DNA from 2 places in the Hamadaea sp. NPDC050747 genome. Region 1 is predicted to be linked to the other one. Evidence: riboswitches for the same ligand, from Rfam matches in the RefSeq annotation. Region 1 holds a riboswitch; the other holds the start of a gene.

Region 1 (12,664 bases):
CGACTGCTCGCGTACGGTGCGGCCGCGGGGGGTGTAGGCACGCGCCCGGCCCAGTCCGCTGCGGTTCTGGCCGCCCGAACGGCCGGTGGGCGCACCGGACTTGCCGGTGCGCCCACGGTCGCCGAAGCCCTGCCCGTCGGACCCCCGTCCGTCGGAGCCACGCTGCTGCGGCATCAGCCCCCCTGGCTGGTGATGGCCGGCTCGCCGTTGGCCGGCTGCGGAACGCCGACGATGCGGCCGTCCGGCAGCCGGATGAAGGCCGGCGCGCCCGCCGGGACCAGGCCCAGCTTGCGAGCCTGAGCCGCCAGGTTGCCCGGCGCCTCCTTCGCGGCGATCTGCTGGTTGAGGTCCTGCTCCTGCCGGTCCAGCTGGGCCTGCTCCGCCCGCAGCTTGTCGAGCTTGAACGCGTTCTCGTTGATCTTCTGGTTGAGCGCCAGGATGCCCACGACCCCGGCCATCACCAGGACCACGATCATCACGACGAACGGCACCCGCGGACCGGACACCGGCATCGGCGGCGCCAGCCGCAGCTTCGGCCGCTCCGGCGTGCTCCGCCCGGTCTCCCCCCGGCCCTCGGCCCGACCCCGGTCGAGCCGACGGTCGTCGTCGCGCGGCGCCCGCGCCGCGTTGGAGTTGCTCATGCCTCTCCCCCGATCTTCTCTGCCGCCCGCAGGCGAACCGAGGCGGCCCGCGGGTTCTCCGCGACCTCGGACTCGCTGGGCAGCTCCGCCCCCCTGGTCAGCAGCCGCAAGGTCGGTCCGGTGCCGGGTAGCTCGACCGGTAGGTCGACCGGCCCGGTGGACCGCGCCCGCGCTGCGAACGCTTGCTTGGTGATCCGGTCCTCCAGCGAGTGGTAGGACATGACCACGATCCGGCCACCAGGCGTTAAAACGTCCAGCGCCGCGGGCAGTGCCGCCTCCAGCACCACCAGTTCCCGATTCACCTCGATGCGCAGGGCCTGGAAGGTCCGCTTCGCCGGATGTCCCCCGGTACGCCGGGCGGCCGCCGGGATGGCGTCGCGAACCAGTTCAGCCAACCGAGCCGAGCTGGTGAGCGGGCCTTTCGCCCGTTCCTTGAGGATCGATGCCGCGATCCGGGACGCGAACTTCTCCTCGCCGTAGACCCGCAGCACCCGGGCCAGCTGACCGGCGTCGTAGGTGTTGACCACCTGCTCGGCCGTCATGCCCCGGGTCTGGTCCATCCGCATGTCGAGCGGGGCGTCCTGCGCGTACGCGAAACCCCGGTCCGCCTCGTCGAGCTGCAACGAGGAGACGCCCAGGTCGAACAGGATCGAGTCGATCCGGGCGATCCGGAGATCCCGCAGGACGCGCGGAAGCTCGTCATACACGGCGTGCACCAGATGAACGCGGTCGGCGAAGGGAGCCAGCCGCCGCCGGGAGTGCTCCAGCGCCTCGGTGTCCCGGTCGAGTCCGATGAGAACCGTCTCGGGGTGGCGTTGGAGCACGGCTTCGGCGTGGCCGCCCAGGCCGAGGGTCGCGTCGACGTGGTAGGTCCGGCCGCCGGCCCGCTGGGCGCGGTCGACGGTGAGCGCGGGAGCCAGCAGGTCGAGGCAGCGTTCGAGCAGGACGGGCACGTGCTTGCCCCGCGGCTGCTGCATCTCGACCCCCTGCTGTTCTGCTCTCGTTGATCCCGGCGTACCGCCAGATCCCCATCCGCTTCTCGCACCTCTTGTTCCCCGTTCCCAAGGGGTTCGAGAGAGCAGTACGCCTGGCGCCGGGGAAGTGGCGCCAGGAGCCGACAAGCGGCTGGAGATCTCGCGGTACGCCGGTTTCGTGCCCGGTGCTGCGATGTTCGCGGCATCGCTTCCAGGCGCCTGGCGCTCACCGTCTGGCCGGCGTCACCCCGCCTCCGTCGGCAGGCCGGCGTCACCGGCGGTGTCGACGTCCGAGAAGGCCTCCTCGCTCTCGGCGAGGTACGCCTCCCAGGCGGCGTTGTCCCAGATCTCGACACGAGTGCTCGCGCCGATCACCACCAGGTCTCGCTCCAGTCCCGCGTACGCTCGGAGCGTCGGCGGAATGGTGACCCGGCCCTGTTTGTCGGGGACCTCGTCGTGAGCGCCGGAGAACAGCACCCGGGTGTAGGCCCGGGCCGCCTTGTCACTCATCGGACGGGCCGACTGCTCGGCGGCGTATCGCTGGAACTCGGCGACCGGGAACACGTAGAGACAGCGCTCCTGCCCTTTAGTGATCACGACACCTCCCGCCAGCTCGTCCCGGAACTTCGCCGGAAGGATCAACCGGCCCTTGTCGTCCAGGCGAGGGGTATGCGTGCCGAGAAACATCGGCCCCACCCCCCGATGACGCAGACGGGATCAGCTCGTTCGCGGCGAGCCGCTCCCCCGGCCGGCCGGGCCTCCCAGCCCCACCAGTGGGCCCCACTTTACTCCACTTCCCTCCACCGTCAACCAAAATCGACGCTCCCGACGCCCCGAGCCCTCCCCGTTTGGCCAGGTCACGAGAGGTACGTTCGGGTGGAGGGGCCCTATGAAGATCAACATGGTCCGGTTTCCGACATCACCGTCACCGATGCCATTACCGCTCGTTAAGCACGAGTTAAGCGTCCCCGGCACAGCAAGGCCCGCACCACTGGTGCGGGCCCGGCTGCTTTCAGGGGATGGGTGAGAGGTCTAGAACAACACCCGGCGGAACTCGACCTTTTTGCTCCAGATGCGGTGCAGGCCGGTCTTCTTGCCGTAGGTCGGGGCGTCGTACATCTTGTTGCCGCCGGCGTAGATGCCGACGTGGTAGACGCGGCCGCTGGAGTTGCGGAAGATCACCAGGTCACCGGGGAGCGCCTTGGCCCGGGAGACCTTCTTCCCCTTCTTGCCCTGGGCGCCGCTGTGGGGGAGCTTGACGCCGACCTTCTTGTAGATGAACTTCGTGTACCCGGTGCAGTCGAACCGCTTGGGTCCGGCGGCGCCCCAGCGGTACGGACGGCCGCTGTACTGCTTCGCCAGCGCGATCACCTTCGCGGCCTTGGCCGCCCGGGAACTGACGGCGGTCGGCGCGACGGTGAAGGTCGCGGCGGTCGTGCTCATCGCGGTCGCGCTCGTGGCGGTGACCGCGTTCTCCGTCACGACCGTGTCGGCCGCGCCGACGCCGGTCGCCGGGGCGGTGGTGGCCTGGGCGGTGGTAGTCGGGGCAGTGGCCGAGTCCACCGAGGAGGCTTGAGTAGGGGTTCCCGTCAGCGTCCCGGCCAGGATGCCCGTGCCGACGGCCAGCACGAGTCCGGCGGTACGCCGCCTGAGCTGTGACTTCATCGTCGTCCTTCCGGCACGCCTGCGAAGTGAGCTGTCGGGTTCGGGCGGGAAGGTGGCCCGGCCACGGCGTCCAGGGACGGCATGGCTTCACCCCGAGCCGGCCTGCGAACCGATCCGGGGAACCAGGCCGGCGAACCGAGCTGGAAAACCGATCTGCGGGCAGGTCCGGCGAAGGTGGTTCCTCCGCTCCCGCCCATCCACTGCTTCGGTGGGGTGGGCACCGCGAACGGGCGGGACTCGGCGTATCCGCGGCGCCGCCGCCCGGGTGAACCCGACCGGCGGATCGTTTCTACTCAAGAGCCTGCGAGTTCGCCAAGAACCTGAAAGGGCGCTGTCAGCTGGGAAAACTACCCCGGCCGAGCGGTCCAGGCATCGATGTCCGAAATTGCCTGCCGCGATGTCCGGTTCGGCCGGTGACACAGCCCACAGAAGTCGTCCGGCCCGCCCGTTCGGCGTACTCCTCCGATCGGACGAGCCGGACCTCGGCCGAAAAATCAGTAAAACTGACCGACGACGTACCCGTCGTCCCAGATCTCGTGCAGGCCGACGGCCTGCCCCTCGGTCGGGGCGTCCCACATCTTGTGGTTCCCGGCGTAGATGCCGACGTGGTAAGCGAAGTCGCCGCTCAGGAAGAAGATGAGGTCGCCGGGGCGCTGCTTCGAGTGGGGGACGACCTTCGCCTTGGCCAGCTGCGTCGGCACGTAGTTGACGAGCTTGACGCCGATCTTGGCGTACACGAACTGAGTGAGCCCGGCGCAGTCGAAGGTGCGTGGCCCGGTCGCGCCGAACACGTAGGGCGAACCCTTGAGCTTCGCCACCTCGCGCAGGACGATCGCCGCCTTGGTCGCCGCCGTCGCGGTAGCCGTCGCCTTCCTGGGGGCCGCCGGCTTCGAGGCAGGCGCGGACGCAGAGGCGGACGGAGTTGGAGACGCGGACACCGAGGGAGACGCCGGAGGCGTGGGCGAGGACGACGACGCAGAGGCAAGCACCGAGAGCGCCGGAGCCGTCAGGCCGGTGGGCGTCGGGTGCGGCCCCGCCGCGAGGGCGGGAATGCCGACGGCCGCGGCCGTGACCGCCGCCGCTCCGACGGTGACCAGGCGACGCCGGTGGCTGCCGAACAGGAGACTTCGAGCACGCTCCCAGGAGGAGTACCGCATGGGGGTTCCCTTCAGCACGCCTGTGAGGTGAGCTGTCGGGTTCGGGCGCGGAAGGTTGCCCGGCCGCTGGAGGGCGGCTTCACCCCGAGCCTCGTGCGGACGAGGCCGACGCCCGGCTGGGACAGCGAGGCGTCAGTGGGTCCCCCACCCCTGCCCGGTGCTGTGCTGGGGGTCAACGCCCGGCCGGGCAGGGCTCGGCGGGACCGGAGCGTTCACCGGTCATCGACCGGCGCCTGCGTTTCTAGTGCATGACCGGCAGTCAGCCAAGCCCGCGACGTAGCCCCTGACCAGCCAAAATGTCTCCCCGGAACGACGGGCGCCCGTATTGTCCCGGCAGATTGCCCGAGATGTCCGTGATTCAAGGCACACAACCAATCACGAAAACAGATCGCGTACTCTAGCCGCGTGTCGGACGAGAAGAAGCTGCCGCTGCGTACGGCCTTCGCCGTTTCCGTCTCGAAGACGGCGGCCGCGCTGTCGCGCGCTACCGGGCGCGGCGACGGCTCGGTCATCGGCGGCCGGCTCGGCATGATGATCGATCCCGATCTGCTGGCCCATCTGGCGGCCGGCCGCGAGATCGCGCTGGTCTCCGGCACCAACGGCAAGACGACCACGACCCGGTTCACCGCCGCGGCGCTGGGCGTCCTCGGCGAGGTCGCGACCAACTCGTTCGGCGCGAACATGCCGACCGGGCACACCTCCGCGCTGGCCCGTGCCGGGACGACCCGCTACGCGGTGCTCGAAGTGGACGAGCACTACCTGGCTCAGGTCATCCAGGCGACCCAGCCCCGGGTGGTGGCGTTGCTGAACCTGTCGCGCGACCAGCTCGACCGGGCCAAGGAGGTCGCCATGATGGCCGACCTCTGGCGGCAGGCGCTCGCCTCGCACCCCGCGGTGCACGTCGTGGCGAACGCCGACGACCCGATGGTGGTGTACGCCGCGGGCGCCCACCCGGCCGACGAGGTCACCTGGTTCTCGGCGGGGCAACGCTGGCAGGACGACTCACACGTCTGCCCCGCCTGCGGCGGTCACATCCAGCGTGGCGAGGCCGGCGGCTGGGCCTGCGCGAACGGGGACCTGCGCCGCCCTTCTCCACAGTGGACGTTGCTCGACGGCGAGGTGGTCGCGCCGGACGGCGTACCGCACGAGGTGAAGCTTCAGCTCCCCGGCACGGTGAACCTGGGCAACGCCGCGACCGCGCTCGCCGTGGCCGCCCGGTTCGGGGTGAATCCGGTGGACGCGATCCCCCGGCTCGGCTCGGTGGCCAGCGTCGCCGGCCGATACGCCCAGGTGGAGCGGGACGGCCGGCTGGTCCGGCTGCTGCTGGCGAAGAACCCGGCGAGCTGGCTCGAGGCGTTCGAGATGGCCGACGTCGCGCCGACGTTGCTGGCGATCAACGCCCGCGACCCCGACGGGCTCGACACGAGCTGGCTCTACGACGTGGACTTCAGCCCGCTCCGGGGGCGCCAGGTCCTCGTGAGCGGCGATCGGGCGATGGACCTGGCCGTCCGGCTGGAGATCAACGGCGTGCCGTTCACGCACGTCAAGACCTTCGCCGACGCGGTCGCAGCGGTGCCGCAGGGCCGCCTGGAGGTCATCGCCAACTACACCGCGTTCCAAGACATCCGAGCGGAGCTGGATCGTGTCCTTTGACAGCAAAGCCTCTGATCTGAACGGTGGGCTGCAGATCGTCTGGGTCTACCCCGATCTGCTCTCCACCTACGGCGACCGTGGCAACATGCTGATCCTGGCCCACCGGGCCCGCGCCCGCGGCATCCCGGCCCAGACCATCGAGGTCCGCTCCGACCAGCGGCTGCCCGACCAGGGCGACATCTACCTGCTCGGCGGCGGCGAGGACGGTCCGCAGGCGCTCGCCGCGCAACGGCTGCTCAACGACGGCGGGCTGGCCCGCGCGGCCGCGAACCGCGCCGTGGTCTTCGCCGTCTGCGCCGGCTACCAGCTTCTCGGCAGCAGCTTCTTCGCCAAGGGCGACAAGTGCCCCGGCCTCGACATGATCGACATCAGCTCGGACCGCGGCCCCTCGCGCGCCGTCGGCGAGCTGGCGGGCGACGTCGACCCCACGCTCGGCCTCCCGCCGCTGACCGGCTTCGAGAACCACGGCGGCCGCACGCACCTCGGCCCCGGCGTCAAGCCCCTGGTCCGCGTCACCACGGGCGTCGGCAACGACGGCGTCACGGAGGGGGCCTGGTCCGAGACGATTCTCGGAACGTACGCACACGGCCCCGCCCTGGCCCGTAACCCTGCGCTCGCAGATCTGCTGCTCTGCTGGGCGACCGGCGAACAGTCGCTGGGGCCGTTGGACGACACCTGGCCGGATCGGCTCCGGGCCGAGCGGCTCACCGCCGTCGGCCGATGACCACTGCCGATGACCAGGCGGGGGACTTCCGTCGCCGGGCCCTCGTGCGGGCCGGTGCGCTGGGTCTGGGCGTGGGCGCGGTAGCGCTGCTGGCCAGCCGGGTGCCCCTCGGTTCGGTGCCCGCCGAGGTACGCGATCTCGGCGCGTTCGGCCCCGCGGCCGCGATCGTCGCCGGGGCCGCCCTTCTCATGGCGCTCGTTCCGCGTACCGCCATCTCGCTGGCGTGCGGCCTGTTGTTCGGCGCGGTGGCCGGGGCGGGCGTGGCCCTCGTCGCGGCGGTGAGCGCCGCGATCGCGACGTTCTGGCTGGGCCGCTGGGCCGGGCGGGAGACCGTCCGGCGGCGGTTGCGGGGGCGGATCGCGCGGCTGGACAGCTGGCTGGCCCAGCGCGGCACGCTGGCCGTGGTGGTCGTGCGTCTCCTGCCGATCGCGCCGTTCGGCCTCGTCGGGTACGCGTACGGCAGCTCGGCGACGCGGTTCCGGCACTATCTGGCGGGGACGGCGCTCGGCGGTGCGCCCAGTGCGTTCGCGTACGCCGCGATCGGGGCCGCCGTCGTCTCGCCGAGCGGCGTCACGCTCCTGACCTACCTACCCGCCGTCCTGGGTGCGCTCGTCAGCGCCAGTGCGGCGGTCTACTGGCGGGTGACGTCCCGCCGCCCGTGATCTGGGCGAACACCCACCGGACCCCGGTGGGATCTACCAGACTGACGTCATGTTCAGTGACATTCTGGGCATACCGGCTCATCCGCTCTACGTGCACGCCGCGGTGGTCTTCGTGCCGCTGCTGGCGCTGTTCGCCGTGGTGTACGCCGTCGTCCCGCGCTGGCGGGCGAAGACCGGGTGGCTGACCGCCGGACTGGCCGTGCTCGCACCGCTGGCCGCGTTGGTGGCGAAGCTGTCCGGCGACGACCTCCTCGCCGCCCGGTACGCCGCCGGCCCGCCGGCCAATGTCCTGCAGCACCGCAGCTACGGCACCACGACGTTCTGGCTGGCGCTGGCGCTGGGCGTGGTCACCGGAGTGCTGCTGTGGGCGATCGGCGGTCGGCTGCCCGGACCGGCCTGGCTGCGTACGGCGCTGCAGGCGGTCGTGCTGATCCTGGCCGTCGTCACGGCCTATTACGTCGTGCGTACCGGGGATTCCGGTGCCGAATCTGTATGGGGGCGGACATGACATCCACTCGCCGGGCCTTCGTGACCGGGATCGCCGGAGCGGCCGGGGTCGCCGCGACGGGGCTGGCCGCCGCGTGCGGCGGTGGCGGCGGCGGTTCGTCCGCCACACCGACCGCACCGGCCGCGACCGGGCCGACCACGCTCGGCAAGACCTCGGACATCCCGGTCGGCGGCGGCCAGATCTTCGCGACTCAGCAGGTCGTGGTGACTCAGCCGACCGCGGGCGCCTTCAAGGGCTTCAGCGCCATCTGCACCCACATGCACTGCACGGTCGGCACGGTCGCCAACGGCACTATCAACTGCCCCTGCCACGGTAGTCAGTATTCGATCACCGACGGCAGTGTGAAGCAGGGGCCGGCGACCCAGGCGCTGCCACCGAAGAACGTGGCGGTCAGCGGCGACTCGATCGTTCTCGAGCCGTAGCCGACCGCCACGTCCGCACGGTTACGGCAGGGTGATCCGCCAGATCCCCCGCCCGTGGGTGGCCAGGTACACCGAGTTGTCCACACTGGAGTACTCGATGTCCATGCCGACCGTGAGCGGCAGCCCCGATCCCAGTCGCAGCCAGGCGGTGGAGCCGGCCGGGCGGTAGAACGCCGCGAGGTCGGTCGCCAGGATCAGCCCGCCGTTGGGCAGCAGCTTGATCGAGCTCGCCGGGACGTCCGGCAGGTTCGCCGAGACGTCGGTCCAGTCCGCCCCGCCGTCGTGGGACTCGAAGACGTGGCCGATGCCGGCCCCCGGACCCTCGGTGAAGCGCCGCGAGAAGCCGTTCACCGCCAGGAAGACGTGCTGACCGTCGGCCGGATCGACCTCGACGCCCTGGACGAGCCGGTTGGGCACGACGCCGGTCGGCGGCAGGGCCAGCTGGTGCCAGCTCGTCGGGTCGCCGACCTTGCCGGTGGCGACGCCCCGGGTGAAGCCGGCGTTGTTGCACGGGCCGCACCAGCCCACGTACGCAGTCCCGTTGCTGACGGCGACGGAGGTCGCGGTGTGCCCGGCTCCGAGGTCGAACACGTTCTTCCACTGCTTGCCGCTGCGGATCGCGAAGCCCAGATCGTTGACCCAGACGTGCCGGCCGCCCGCGACCCAGACGTTGTAGTTCGTCGAGTCGGGTGAGAACGGGGCGATGAACCGGGCCGGCTCGTCACCGGGCGAGTTCGTGTACGGCTGGATCTTCCACGAAGTGGCCTCGGAGGCGCTGTTGGCGCCTGGGTTCGCCGCGCAGTTCTCGGTCACCGACATGGACAAGGTGGTGTACTCCTGCACCTGGCGGCAGATGTTCTGCGGATCGGCCAGGGAGTCGCCGCCGTCCCCGCCGAAGTTCGATCCCATCACCGTGTCGCCCGGACGCAGCAGCGAGGTGCCGTTGTCCTGGAGACCGCCGGTGACGCCGACGCCGGACACGCCGTTGTAGGTGTCCTTGCCGACGGAGACCGAGTAGTACTGCAGCGCGTCCAGGGTGCCGTCGTTCAGGCTGCTCCAGTCGGTGGCGTGACCCTCGGCGTTGGTCTGGCCGCGTACCGGTCGCCGGAAGGCGCCGCCGTCGTTGCCGACATAGACGTACGCCTTGCCCTGGTAACTGCCGACCGCGACGGAGTGCTGGTCGGAGTGGGTCGAGTCCGGGCACTTGTTGTGCGCGTCGTCGATCGCCCAGCAGCCGAAGTAGAAGTTCCAGTACGGCCCGATCGTCTTCCAGGACGACCCGCCGTCGGTGGTCTCGTAGACCTCCTCCAACCCGAGCCAGACGTGCTTCGGATCGGTCGGGTCCACCTGCAGGAAGTGGTTGTACCAGGACTGGATGCCGGGGCCGTAGCCCTTGCCGCCGACCGACTGCTTCAACGCCGAGCCCGAGTTGGCCAGCTTCTCCGACTCCGCGATCTTCGACCACGGCCCGGACGGGCTGCCGGAGTTCGACACGTAGACCCCGTCGAGGTAGCTGTTCACCGTGCCGACCGGCTTGTTCAGCAGCTTCGGCGACTGGTTGATCGCATAGAGGACGCTGCCGTCGGCGGCGTACGCGAAGGTGACCCGGCCGATGTCGTCCGCCGGGATCGAGCCGGTCGGATTCACCTTGTGCCAGCTCGCCGAGCCCTGGGTGTAGTCGGCGGTCTCGTAGAAGCCGTTGTAGGTGTCTCCCGACCGCCAGGCGATGGCGGCCACGATGTGCTTCGGATTCTTCGGGTCCGGCGCGATGTCGTTCACGATGTTCTTGTACGCGGCGTTCGCGTTGCCCGCGTCGGCCCCGCCCGGCAGGAACGACGGGTTGGGGGCGTACTGGAAGGTCCAGGCGCCGGCCGCCGTCGTGGCGGAGTGGCTGTAGACGCCGCGGTTGGTGGCCGCCCAGACGGTGCCGCCCGCGAAGCGGAGCTTCGAGATGACGGTGCTCTCCAGCTCGGTGCCGCCGACCCGGTTGGCCGGGGTGAACTGGCCCGTCGTCGGGTCGGCCAGGCGATACACCCCGGATCCGGCGTACGCCGTCCCACCGGTGTTGGCCTCGCCGGTGCCGTACCAGAGCGAGCCGTCGTCAGCGAGGACGAGGGTGCCACTGGACAACGACGGGAGCTGGTCGGCGATGGGCGACCACTGACCGCCGCCGGTCGACGAGCGCCAGACGCCGCCGTCGGCGCCCGCGGCGTACACGTGCCCGGCGTTGTCGGCGACGAGCCCGGTGATCCGCCCGGTCACGTTGCCCGCGCCGCCACTGGAGTTCGAGTACCAGTCCCGGTAGCGCGGATCGTCGGCGTCGTAGACCTTGTTGGTCACCTCCGACCACGTCCCCGCCGTCTTCGGCATCGACGTGAGCTGCGCGTACGCCGCGCTGTAGGCGCCCGGCGCGACGATGCCCGGCGCGGTGCGGGCGTCGGCGAACTGCTGCGCGATGGTGAGCGCCTCGAACGCCTCGTCGCCCGCGTTCTCGCCGGCCTCCCCCGCCATCATCTCGGCGAACTCGTGCGGCTGGAACGGCGTGCCCGCACCGGGTTCGTCGAGCACCCCGATCTCTTCCCAGAACCTCTCACCGGCGGCCGCCGCTCCACCGGCGCCGACGAGCAGGACGGCCGCGATCGCGGCGGTTATCTTGCGACGTCGTGTGGCCAAAAGCTTCATGAGCCACAGCCTCGCCCGGCTGGTCAGCGGCGCTCATCGACGAACGTCCGCAGTTTTGTCACGGTGGACGTCCATCGACGGCGAACGGCCCGCCTTCCTGCGAAGACGGGCCGCCACCTGCGATGACAGAGTTGTCATCTGACGTTCGAGGTCACACGACGACGCTGACCATCCGGCCCGCGACGACGATGACCTTCTTCGGCTCCTTGCCCCCCAGCGAGTCGGCGACGGCGTCCAGCGCCGCCGCGCGTACCACATCCTCGCCGGCGGAGGCCGCGACCTCGACCCGGCCGCGGACCTTGCCGTTGATCTGGACCGGGTAGGTGACCTGGTCCTCGACCAGCAGGGCCGGGTCGGCCTGCGGGAAGTCGGCGTAGGTCAGCGACTCGTCGTGCCCCAGCTTGCGCCACAGCTCCTCGGCGATGTGCGGGGCGAACGGCGCGACCATCAGCGTCAGCGCCTCGGCGGTCTCCCGAGGCGTGCGCTCCAGCCGCGTGATGCCGTTGGTCAGCTCGATCAGCTTGGCGACCGCGGTGTTGAAGCGCAGCTCGGACATGTCGTCCCGGACACCGGCGATGGTCTTGTGCAGCAGTCGCTGCGTCGCCTCGTCGGGAGCGGAGTCGACGACGGTGACCTCACCGGTCTCCTCGTCGACGATCGCCCGCCAAACCCGCTGCAGGAATCGCTGCGCGCCGACGACCGCCCGGGTCTCCCAGGGACGGGACACCTCCAGCGGCCCCATCGACATCTCGTAGACCCGGAACGTGTCCGCGCCGTACTGCGCACACATCTCGTCGGGGGTGACGACGTTCTTCAGGGACTTGCCCATCTTCCCGTACTCGCGGTCGACCTTCTCGCCCTGCCAGACGTAGACGCCGGTGGACTCCTCGGTCACCTCCTCGGCCGGGACGTAGACGCCGCGCTCGTCGGTGTAGGCGTACGCCTGGATGTAGCCCTGGTTGAACAGCCGGTGGTAGGGCTCGAACGAGGACACCTTGCCCAGGTCGAACAGCACCTTGTGCCAGAACCGGGCGTACAGCAGGTGCAGGACGGCGTGCTCGACGCCGCCGACGTACAGGTCGACGCCGCCGGACTCCTGCCCCTCGCGCGGGCCCACCCAGTACGCCTCGTTCGCCGGGTCGACGAACGCCTGGTCGTTGGTGGGATCCAGGTACCGCAGCTGGTACCAGCAGGAACCGGCCCACTGCGGCATCGTGTTCGTCTCGCGTACGTAACGCTTCGGTCCGTCCCCCAGGTCCAGTTCGACCTCGACCCAGGCACGCGTACGCGACAGCGGCGTCTCCGGCGAGGTGTTCGCGTCATTGGGGTCGAACAGCTTCGGCGAGAAGTCGTCGATCTCGGGCAGCTCCAGCGGCAGCATGGATTCGGGCAGCGCGATCGGCTCCTCGCTGACCGTGCCGTCCGGCAGCACCTCGTAAACGATCGGGAACGGTTCGCCCCAGTACCGCTGGCGGCTGAACAGCCAGTCCCGCAGCCGGTAGGTGACCGCCCCGGTGCCGTGGCCGGTCGCCTCCAGCCACTCGATGATCTTCGCCTTGGCCTCGGCGACGCCCAG
Region 2 (10,583 bases), on a different contig from region 1:
ACTGATTACGGCCCTCGGCGTGTTGCTCATCGGCTTGGTCCCCTCGACGGTCTACGCCGCGCCCAGCGTGGCCGAGATCGAGAAGCAGATCAACGAGGCCTGGGAGAAGCTCGAGCCCGCGATCGAGCAGTACAACAAGGTCCACAACGATCTGACCAAGAACCAGAAGAAGGCTCGCGACCTTCAGAAGAAGATCGCGCCGCTCAGCCTCCAGGTGCAGGTCTCGCTCGGCCAGGTCGCCGACATGGCGAGCGCCTACTACATGACCGGGCCGGCGTCGCGGCTGACCGGGCTGCTGAACGCGAAGTCGCCGGATCAGTTCCTGGACCAGTTGACGACGCTGGAGCAGATCTCGCAGACCCAGCAGCAGGCGATCGCGGGGGTCGCGGCGCAGCGGGACATCTATGACGGGCAGAAGGCCCAGCTCGACCAGCTCATCGCCACGCTCGCCCAGCAGGATGCCGCGTTGGCGGCGCAGAAGAAGTCCATCCAAGCGGAGATGGATCGCCTGCAGAAGCTGCGCATCCAGGCGTACGGGTCGTCGACGGTCGGTGGCAGCCTCCGGATCGGCGTCTGCCCGCCGGTGCTGCCGGGTGGTGCCCGCGCCACCGCGGTGAAGAGGGCGTGCTCCCTCATCGGCAAGCCGTACGTGTGGGGCGCTGACGGGCCGAACTCCTACGACTGCTCGGGCTTGACCAAGGCAGCGTGGGCGGCGGCAGGCAAGAGCCTGGAGCACTACACCGGCGCCCAGTGGAACGAGTCGCACTACGTGAGCCGGGCAAACCTACAACCCGGTGACCTGGTGTTCTTCTACTCCGATCATCATCACGTCGGCATATACGTCGGTAACGGGCTCATGGTCCACGCCCCGCACAGTGGTGACTACGTGCGAATGGCGTACATATCGAATATGCCGATCAGCCCCAGCGGGACGCGTTCCGTGCTTTAACGGACAATTGTGCCGAATTTCGGCACAATTGTCCCAATGAGGGGTCTCCGTCTCAGCCTGGGCAGCGGAGCCGGCCTGCTGGCCGTTCTGCTCGCGACCGTCCCGGCTCCCGCCAGCCCGACCGCCGCCGTCCGCACTCCGGACCAGCGGCGGGCCGCCGGTGAGGCCGTCACCCTCCGGTACGCCTTCGACGCGGGCTTGGCGGATCCGATCTGGGACGCTGATCGGACTCTCCGGCTGCACCCCGTCGGGGTGATGGGCGGTGCTCTGACAGCCAAGACCCGCGCCGGCACGGTGGCGGTCGGATATCCGCCGGTCTGTCCGGGTGACGAGGCCGAATGCCCGAGGGCGATCCTCGAGAGCGATCCGGGGCCGTGGCTGAATCCAGGGCAGGCCGACGTCGCATGGGGCGCGCAGGTGTTGCTGGATCCGCAGGACACCAGTGACGGCGAGAACATCGTGCAGAAGGGCTTCTCGACTCAGGGCACCCAGTACAAACTCCAGGTGGATCACTTCGCCGGCCTGCCCAGTTGCGTCGTCGCGGGATTGGTTTTCGGGGTCAACCGCATCTATGTCGCGCAGTGGCGTCACACCGTCGCGGACGGTGCGTGGCATCGGTTGGATTGCGTACGCCGAAGCACCGGACTGGCGTTGTTCGTAGACGGTGAATTGCGGGCGAGCACCGTGATTCCCGCGCAGTTGTCCATTGTGAACTCCGATCCGCTCCGGTTGGGCGGCAAGGGGATCGGGCCGTGGAACGACCAGTTTCACGGCATTCTGGACGACGTCTACGTCACGGTCGGGTAATTCATTGACTACACATTGAAGTGCGCGCGCGTCTCGGGTTGCGGTTTGATAACGCACGACTTTAGAGTCATCGAGGCGCAGGAAGTCGGTCGGCCATCCGGGGCGGCCCCTCGCGCCGCCGCCGAACCGCGACACCGTCGTGGACCGGGGACCCAGGTAAGTGAGGCGCGTGTCGCCTCGGGGGTGAATCCGCGTCAGCGGTAGCGCATCTTCCAGCGCGAACCCGGCAGCTAACCCGGTAGGCGGTGAGGGCGACTGCGAACGTCCTCGGTGGAAGAGGAGACCCACCCACGGTGGCCAGCCAACCCACCCGCAAGAAACGTGCCCTGATCACTCTCGCGCTCTCGGTCGTCGCCACGATGGGGATGCTGCTCAGCAGCGAGGCGGTCCGGGCGGACCCGTCGGTCAGCGCGCTGGAGAAGCAGATCGACGACGCCTGGAACAAGCTCGAGCCCGTGCTGGAGCAGCACAACGACACCAAGGAAAAGCTCACCGCCGAACGCAAGCGGCTCGAGGGACTGAAGAAGCAGCTCGATCCGCTGGAGCTCGAACTGCACGTGGCCAGCGCGCGAGTCGGCGAGTTCGCCGCCTACCTGTACACCGGCGGCAACACGACCGAGCTGAACGCCCTGCTCTCGGCCAAGTCGCCGACCGATGTCACGGACCAGCTGGTGCTGCTCGACCAGTTCTCGCGCATCCAGCAGGACAAACTGTCGGATGTCATCGCCAAGCGCGACGACCTGGCGAACAAGAAGAAGCCGATCGACGACAAGATCGCCGCGCTCGCCGACGCCGAGAAGAAGCTCAACGACCAGGCCAAGCAGCTCAACAGCCAGATCAAGACGCTGCAGGATCAGGTCCAGAAGTTGTACGCGACCACCGGCGGACTCGGCGACCTGCGCCCCGCCCCGTGCCCGGCGACCTACCCGGGTGGCAAGGCCGCCACTGCGGTCAAGTACGCCTGCCGCCAAATCAGCAAGCCCTACGTCTGGGGCGCCGACGGACCCGACTCCTTCGACTGCTCGGGCCTGACGATGGCGGCGTGGAAGGCGGCCGGCATCTCGTTGCCGCACAATGCGAAGTCGCAGTGGAACTCGGTCCAGCACGTGTCACGGGCCAACCTGCGTATCGGCGACCTCGTCTTCTACTACTCCGACATCCACCACGTCGGCATGTACGTCGGCAACAACTGGATCGTGCACGCGTCCCGAGCCGGCGTACCGATCATGATGCGAAAGATCGACGCCGCACCGATCTACGGGTACGGCCGCCCCTACGGCGCCTGACGGCTGCGCTTTCCCGCGTTCCCGCGTTCCCGCGTTCCCCCGTTCCCCGCTGGATCAGGGATCTCGGTCGAATCTTGCCCCAAGATTCGACCGAGATCCCTGATCCAGCGCTCGCTGCGGCGAGCGGTAGCCCCCTACGGGACAGTCACCTAGCTCGCACGACGGAGCGCTGAACCCGTCGCGACGGCGATGTCTCGCGCTCGGCGTACGACGAGCATTCTCGGCATGACTCGCCTTTCGTTCGTCCTCTTCGGATTCCTCTTGTCGGTGCTCCTGACCGTGGCCGGGCACCTCGACGGCAACGGCCTTTCGCCTTGGGCCCACACCATCAGCGACTACGCGGCCGCTGATCGCGGTGGGGCGGTGGAGACCGCCATGGGCCTCGCCGCGCTGGCCACCTTGGCGTTGCTGCCGTCGCTCCATCGAGCCGACCGGCTGGCCACCGCGCTGCTCAGCGTTTGGAGCGGCGCTCTCCTCGTCGCCACCGTCGTCCCGACCGATCCGGTGGGCGAGGTGCTCAGCACCACCGGCTATGTCCACCGGTACGCCTCCACCGTCGCGTTCGCCGCATTGCTGGCGGCCGGGCTGCGGCTGGGCTTTCGCCGACTCACCGCCGCCGGAGCAGCCGCCGCGCTGGCCATGCTCGCCTCCACCTACCTCCTCCACCGGTACGCCATCGGCCTGACCGAGCGCGTCATGGCCGCCGCCGAGTTCGGCATGTTGATCGCCCTCACCTGGCGGCTGCTGCGGGTGGCCGCCATCCGTCAAGGTTTCCTTGACGGCGCCGGGCGTGTCAAGCTAGCCTTGACAGCATGATGATCGAGAAGGCCTGCACGACGGACATCGGCCCGGCAGTGACCGCTGCCGGGCTGGCCGCCGTAAACGAGGCCAGCCGCCAGGCCGACCGCATCCTCGGCCCGCGCCCCCTCCCCGGGACGCCCGAATGGGAAGCAGAGCAAGGCGACGCCGCGACGACCCGCGACATCGCGACGGGACTGCTGCAACTGCGAATCGAGTTGGCGCTGGGGCTGGACCCGTTCGGCACCGTGCTGGGTCTGCGCCGCTGGGGAGCCACGTGGGAACTCATCGCCCGAGCCGCCGGCGTCAGCCGCCAAGCCGCGCACGAGCGCTGGGGCAGACGCGTACGCGAGACGCTCGGCCTCCTCGAGAGCGCCGAAGCCGACCTCTGACGAGGCCGGCTTCGGCTAACAGCAGTAGTTCTTCTTAGCCAGCTCGGAGAAGCTGCCGGGTTCCGGCGTTCGCGAACACTGGAGGATGCCCGTCGTCGAGTTGTCCCACGCGTGAACGTCGCCCATGATCGCGGACTGACCTGCGCAAGTGACCGTGAACGGGAGCGTCAGCTCGCCGACGCCCACGAAGCCGATGTACCGACCGGGCACTTTCACGTTGTCCAGAAACGAATCCACGCCGCTCAGCGGTGGGCTCTTCGCCTCATCGACGGGAATGCCGAGATCCTTGTTCGCCTGTGCGAGCAACCAACGGACCCATTCCTCCTCACGCGGGCCGTTGGCCACCTCAGCCACCAGCCGCGCCTCTGGCCGTACGACGCCGACACTGCGCTCGCCGGAACTACTGATCTCCAGCTGCTTCGCGCCGGTGAGAACCTTGACGGTGCTCTTCGCACCCCAGGTGACGGACGCCTGATCAGGCCGGCAGTCGACCACGCTCCCTGCGCTGGCCTTCGGCCCGACCGGTTCTGGAGCCGACGGCGTACAGGCCGCTAGCCCAGTCGCGAACGTCAGGAGGGCAAGCCCGGATACCAGTCTCATCTTCTCTCCTACCGAACGGTGACTTCGGCCGTGGCCAGCCGGACGACGCTCAGTATTAGCGCGACTGGGCCCGTGACCCTACCGCGAAGATCATGTCTTCGTCATGGGCAGGCGGCTCGGCTGCAGGGTCGCCGCCACGGGGCGAGAAGGAAGGGACCCCGGAGAGTCGAAAGCCCTGGTGGAGATCTAGGTCTCGACCAGGGCTCTTCGTATGGAGCGGGTGAAGGGAATCGAACCCTCACTGTCAGCTTGGGAAGCTGATGTTCTGCCATTGAACTACACCCGCAGGCGGCGCAACTCTATCAGGTCTGCCCCGGGGGTGCGTAACCCCGGCATCCGATGATCGGCTGATGTCTCTGCCACGATGATGACCGCAGCACGGCGACAGTCAAGGCCGGGCGTACTATTCTCGACCGTCGTCGATCCTCCGTAGCGTCCGAGGAACCCCCGATCCCGGGGCGCACTGTCGCGACACGACTACCGGCGTGTCGTGGGGAGGAGATGGCATGGCAGACGCAGGGCGTAAGCCCATGAAGCGTGCGGCCGGACTCGCGGTGGTCGCTGCGGCCGCCTTTGTGCTCAATGCTTCACCGGTGGCGTTGGGCGCGTTCGCGGCGACGTCGGCGGCTTGTTACGACCCGGTTGTGAGCGGCGCGGCCACTGCGAAGGCGAAGCCCGGCAGCGTCGGCAAGGTCGACCCGAACGAGTTGACCGCCGCGCAGACCGATGCCCGTGAGAAGGAGACCAACGCCCTGCTCAAGGGCAAGGGTAAGACGCCGGGCGCGGTCACGGCCGCCGCGACGATCACGATCCCGGTGGTCGTCCACGTGGTCAGCTCGGACGGCACGCGGGCCAACGGGAACATCCCGGACAACCTGATCACCGCCCAGCTCGACGTGCTCAACAAGTCGTACGCGGGCGGCTACGGCGGCTCGGCGACGGCCTTCCAGTTCCAGCTGACCAAGGTGAACCGGGTGGTCAACTCGGCGTGGTACCCGATCGTCTACGGCTCGCAGGGCGAGAAGGAGATGAAGGCGGCGCTGCGTGAGGGTGGCGCCGGCACGCTGAACATCTACACCGGTCTGCTCAGCGACGACCTGCTCGGCTGGGCGACCTTCCCGACGCGGAAGCTGTCGAGTTCGGACGGTGTCGTGATTCTCGCCGAGTCGGTGCCCGGTGGCACCGCGTCTCCCTACAACGAGGGTGACACGGCGACGCACGAGGTCGGCCACTGGCTGAACCTCTACCACACGTTCCAGGGCGGCTGCTCCAAGACCAACGACAAGGTCTCGGACACGCCGGCGGAGCAGTCGGCCGCCTTCGGGTGCCCGGTCGACCGCGACACCTGCTCGGCCTCGGGCACCGACCCGATCCACAACTTCATGGACTACACCGACGACGCCTGCATGTACGAGTTCACCGCGGGCCAGGCCCAGCGGATGCTCGACGGGTGGACGGCCTACCGGAGCTGACAGGATCTCGCCGCGTTGACTGACTGCGAGGTCAACGCGGCGAGAAAACGGGGGAACAGGGGTCTTGAGCCGGGGGGCGTCAGGCCGCGATCACATCCCGGAGCACTGCGGGAACATGCCCGCGTCGCCACCCTCGGCGGCGCGGGCTTCGCCGTTCGGGCGGGGATTCGCGCCACACCTGGGCCACGCCGGACCGGGCTCGCCCGTCGCTGGTGGGGCCCATGGGGGAGTGCAGCATCGCGACCTCGACGTGCAGTTCGAAGAGGCGCCAGTCGACCGAGTCGTCGGCGCCGGCTCGCGCGGCGATGCGGGCGATGACCGCGGCGTCCTCGACCGGCCGGGCCGTCCCGGTCAGGTACGCCTCGACGTCGGTCTCCTCGGCCGGGAAGGCGTGTAGCGCGTATCGGCCGTCGCGTTCGAGGTCGCGGCGTTTCGGCGAGTCGATGAGGAAGCAGTAGGCACCCTCCTCGGTGATGAGCGGGGAGACGGGGTGCACCCGCGGGCCGCCGTCGGACCGGACCGTGGCGAGGTAGCCCAGTCCCGGGCCGTACTGGTGGAACAGCGCACGGATCTGCGCGGCGAGCCGGGGAGATGCCGCGGCGAACTGCGTCCAGGAAGCCATACCACGATTCTATAGAACAGACGTACGAACACCTAGCCGAATCGCCGAGGTAGCGCGGAAGTAGTACATAAAGCCGGGCAGGTAGAGTCCCAGGGGTGCTGCTCTCCGACCGCGACCTCGTCTCCGAGCTGAAGGCCGGCAATCTGCTGCTCGACCCGTTCGAACCGGACCTGATTCAGCCGTCGAGCATCGACGTGCGACTGGACCGGCACTTCCGGGTCTTCAACAACCATCTCTACACGCACATCGATCCGGCCGTCCAGCAGGACGAGCTGACGGCGTGTGTCGAGGTGGACGACGATCAGCCGTTCGTCCTGCACCCGGGCGAGTTCGTGCTGGCCTCGACGCTCGAAGTGGTCACTTTGGGCGAGCAGCTGGCCGGCCGCCTGGAGGGCAAGTCGTCGCTCGGCCGCCTCGGTCTGCTCACTCACTCGACCGCCGGCTTCATCGACCCGGGCTTCTCGGGCCACGTCACGCTCGAGCTCTCGAACGTGGCCAACCTACCGATCAAGCTCTGGCCCGGCATGAAGATCGGCCAGCTCTGCCTCTTCCGGCTCTCGTCGCCGGCCGAGCATCCCTACGGCTCGTCCGTCTACGGCTCGCGCTACCAGGGGCAGCGCGGTCCGACGCCGAGCCGTTCGTGGCAGAACTGGCGGACCTGGCCCACGCGCTAGCTCAGGCCGAACATCTCCAGGCATGGGCGCAAACCCTCGATCTCCACGGGTACGCGTGAATGCTGCGACCAGCGTTCGCGAGTGAGTCGCAGCCGACGGGAAATGGCGGGCACGCCGCGCACCGCGTCGACCTGGACGCCGTCGGGCTGATAGCCCAGCTTCTCCGAGACGCGCAGCGACGAGTGGTTGTCCAGGAATGCGGCCGAGCACGCGCTCAACGCACCGAGGCCGTCGAAGGCCAGGGCAAGCACGGCGGCGCGCATCTGCGTACCGAGTCCTTGGCCGTGGAACTGCCGTCCCAGCCAGGACCAGCTGCGGACTTCCCGCGTGACGGCGTACTCCTTGGCGCTCAGGATCTGCCGGCCGATCGGCTCGCCGCCCCGGAAGGCGACCAGCCCGAGACTCCAGTCGTCGGGCCGCCATTGGCCGAGTTCGGCGAGCGCGCCCAGAATCACCCGGCGTCCGACGTCGGGCTGCTGTGTCCACGGGTGCATGAACGGCATGACGTCCGCGTCGTGGATCCCCGCCGCGGCGACGTCCCCCAGACGGGCGAGTTCGTCCAGCTGCGGCAGGCGCAGCTCCAGATCGGGCGTACGCACACGTAAGCCGTACAACGGGAGATGGGCTACCAGCACCGGGTCATCCTTGAGGCTGACCGGTCGCGGGGCAACCGGTTATCGGCGTACCCCTCCTCCGCCCGGTCAGAATGCGGTCGTCTGTCGGGTCAACCTCATCGTCGTAGCCGCCGCGATCCGGCATGCTAATTGCCGTACTCGAACGACTGCTGTGGTCGTCTCGCCGGCCACTTTCCCCAGGCACCCGCGCCGGCGTCGGCGCGGCCGCCATCCTGCTCCTATGCTTGGCCATCCTGGAGTGGGCAGACGGACCCGAGCCGCACTACATCGGCCTGATGGCGACGGCTCCGTTCCTGGCGGCCGCCTTCGCCCCGTGGCGATCCGTGCTGGTCGCGGGCGGCTTGGCCACCGCACTCGGGACCGTGTTCGCCGTGATGGGCGGTGCACGCGGCCAGACCACGTTGCTCAACGTCATCGGGATCGCCCTCGCGACCGGCCTGGCGTCAGCCGCCGCCGCGGTACGCCAGAAGCAGGCCGAGCGGATCGCCGAGCTGTCCCACCTCGCGATGATCGCCCAGCAGGCCGTGCTGCGGCCGCTCGGCCCGACCGTCGGCGGACTGTCGATCGCGGGCCGATACATCTCCGCGACGGCGGCGGCCGACATCGGCGGGGACCTGTTCGAGGCGGTCGAGACGGCCTACGGCGTACGCATCATCGTCGGTGACGTCCGGGGCAAGGGCCTGGAAGCCGTACGCCTGGCGAGCATCGTGCTCGGCTCCTACCGCCACGTCGCGTACGACCGGGCTGATCTGCGGGCCATCGTGGCCGACCTGGACCGGGCGGTCGCCCGCAGCGTCGGCGAGGAGGATTTCGTCACCGCGGTCCTCGTCGAGGAACGCGGTGGAACGCTGACCGTGGTGAACTGTGGTCACCCCGCGCCGCTCCTGCTCCGGCGGGGCAATGTCATCCCGCTCGAACCGCCGGCGCCGGCCCCGCCGCTGGGCTTCCTGCCCTCGGTCAAGGCCCGGGTGGAACGTCTGGAGCCCGGTGACCGGCTGCTGATCTTCACCGACGGGCTCGCCGAGGCCCGGCGGGACGGCCGGTTCTTCCCGATCGCGGAGCGCGCCTGGCGACTGCTCGGCCATGGGACCGTCGGCGACGGGCTGGCCTCCGTCGAGACCGCACTGGTCGAATGGGTCCACGGACGGTTGGACGACGACATCGCGCTCGTTCTGCTCGAATACACCGGTCCGCAGCCCGGTGGGCCGATGCCCAGCTGGGAGGTCGGCACCGCGCCGTCGTCGGCTCGGCCGGCCTCGGAGGGCGGCGGATCCCCGCCGCGGACGCCCTCACCCGGTCTGCCCCCCGATCGGCCGGACGCCGGGCCGATCCAGTCGAGCGGTCCGCGCTCTACGCGTACCGCTTAGGAGACGAAACGGGCCGTGCGGGCGCGACGGGCCTGGCCCATCGCGAACGCCGCCGGAAGGGCGCTCGGCGCGCGGTGCCGCCCGATGTAGCGGGCGGGGGTGCGGCTGTCGAACAGCCGGGCGATGATCACCTTCATAGTCCGTTCCTCCCCTGTCGAGTCACTCTCAGGAACGAAAGCCTCCGAAGAAGGTGACGGGGCGAGCGGCGTGTCGGGTTGCCCTGGTCGGACCGGGCCTACTCACTTTTCCGGCTTAACGGACGAAAGTGGCACTTCTTTCAACGTGCGCGGTGATTTCTCCCCGCCCGGTTACCGCTGAGTAATGTTTGCGCGCTACAGTCGAGGTTACTGATCGGTAACCGGCACACACCAAAGGGCTTGGGGAAGCGATGACGCACTACAAGAGCAACCTTCGGGACCTGGAGTTCAACCTCTTCGAGGTCTTCGACACGCCGTTCGGAACCGGCCCGTACGCCGACGTCGACGCGGAGACCGCGCGAGGCGTGCTGGCCGAGGTCGACCGGTTGGCGCGAGTGGACCTGGCGGCGAGCTTCGCCGAGGCCGACCGGAACCCGCCGGTCTTCGACCCGGCGACGCACTCCGTCACCGTTCCGGACGCCTTCAAGAAGTCCTTCCAGGCGTTCATGGACTCCGAGTTCTGGCTGCTCGACCTGCCCTCGACGGTAGGTGGCACGCTCGCGCCGCGCAGCCTGTGGTGGACCATCGCCGAGATGGTGCTGGGCGCCAACCCGGCGGTCTGGATGTACTCGTCCGGCCCGTCCTTCGTGAACACGATCCTCTCGGAGGGCACGGAGGAGCAGAAGAAGTGGGCGCAGATCTTCGTCGACCGCCGCTGGGGCTCGACGATGGTGCTCACCGAGCCGGACGCCGGCTCGGACGTCGGCGCCGGCCGGACCAAGGCCGTCCCGCAGCCGGACGGCTCCTGGCACATCGAGGGCGTCAAGCGCTTCATCACGTCCGG

What was found. Region 1 has a riboswitch for cyclic di-AMP ahead of AB0H43_RS29890 (NlpC/P60 family protein). Riboswitches for the same ligand answer to the same signal wherever they lie in the genome.
Region 2: linked by a shared signal. The riboswitch ahead of AB0H43_RS01540 (NlpC/P60 family protein) and the one ahead of AB0H43_RS29890 (NlpC/P60 family protein) in region 1 are both predicted to bind cyclic di-AMP.

The regions. Positions count from the first base shown of each region.
Region 1 is NZ_JBFAHM010000013.1:235,255-247,918, forward strand. It holds gene AB0H43_RS29865 (penicillin-binding protein 2) at 1-174, opposite strand, end outside; gene AB0H43_RS29870 (hypothetical protein) at 174-641, opposite strand; partial or broken gene rsmH (16S rRNA (cytosine(1402)-N(4))-methyltransferase RsmH) at 653-1,618, opposite strand; gene mraZ (division/cell wall cluster transcriptional repressor MraZ) at 1,859-2,302, opposite strand; gene AB0H43_RS29885 (C40 family peptidase) at 2,648-3,280, opposite strand; cyclic di-AMP (ydaO/yuaA leader) riboswitch at 3,283-3,501, opposite strand; gene AB0H43_RS29890 (NlpC/P60 family protein) at 3,775-4,437, opposite strand; cyclic di-AMP (ydaO/yuaA leader) riboswitch at 4,443-4,615, opposite strand; gene AB0H43_RS29895 (MurT ligase domain-containing protein) at 4,861-6,090, shown strand; gene AB0H43_RS29900 (glutamine amidotransferase) at 6,080-6,814, shown strand; gene AB0H43_RS29905 (VTT domain-containing protein) at 6,811-7,476, shown strand; gene AB0H43_RS29910 (DUF2231 domain-containing protein) at 7,526-7,984, shown strand; gene AB0H43_RS29915 (Rieske (2Fe-2S) protein) at 7,981-8,406, shown strand; gene AB0H43_RS29920 (glycosyl hydrolase) at 8,428-11,088, opposite strand; gene leuS (leucine--tRNA ligase) at 11,240-12,664, opposite strand, start outside.
Region 2 is NZ_JBFAHM010000001.1:321,092-331,674, forward strand. It holds gene AB0H43_RS01530 (NlpC/P60 family protein) at 1-949, shown strand, start outside; gene AB0H43_RS01535 (LamG domain-containing protein) at 986-1,756, shown strand; cyclic di-AMP (ydaO/yuaA leader) riboswitch at 1,866-2,015, shown strand; gene AB0H43_RS01540 (NlpC/P60 family protein) at 2,050-3,042, shown strand; gene AB0H43_RS01545 (DUF998 domain-containing protein) at 3,268-3,858, shown strand; gene AB0H43_RS01550 (hypothetical protein) at 3,855-4,232, shown strand; gene AB0H43_RS01555 (hypothetical protein) at 4,248-4,727, opposite strand; tRNA gene AB0H43_RS01560 (tRNA-Gly) at 5,045-5,118, opposite strand; gene AB0H43_RS01565 (zinc metalloprotease) at 5,339-6,304, shown strand; gene AB0H43_RS01570 (pyridoxamine 5'-phosphate oxidase family protein) at 6,384-6,926, opposite strand; gene dcd (dCTP deaminase) at 7,022-7,600, shown strand; gene AB0H43_RS01580 (GNAT family N-acetyltransferase) at 7,597-8,235, opposite strand; gene AB0H43_RS01585 (PP2C family protein-serine/threonine phosphatase) at 8,358-9,602, shown strand; gene AB0H43_RS01590 (hypothetical protein) at 9,599-9,739, opposite strand; gene AB0H43_RS01595 (acyl-CoA dehydrogenase) at 9,991-10,583, shown strand, end outside.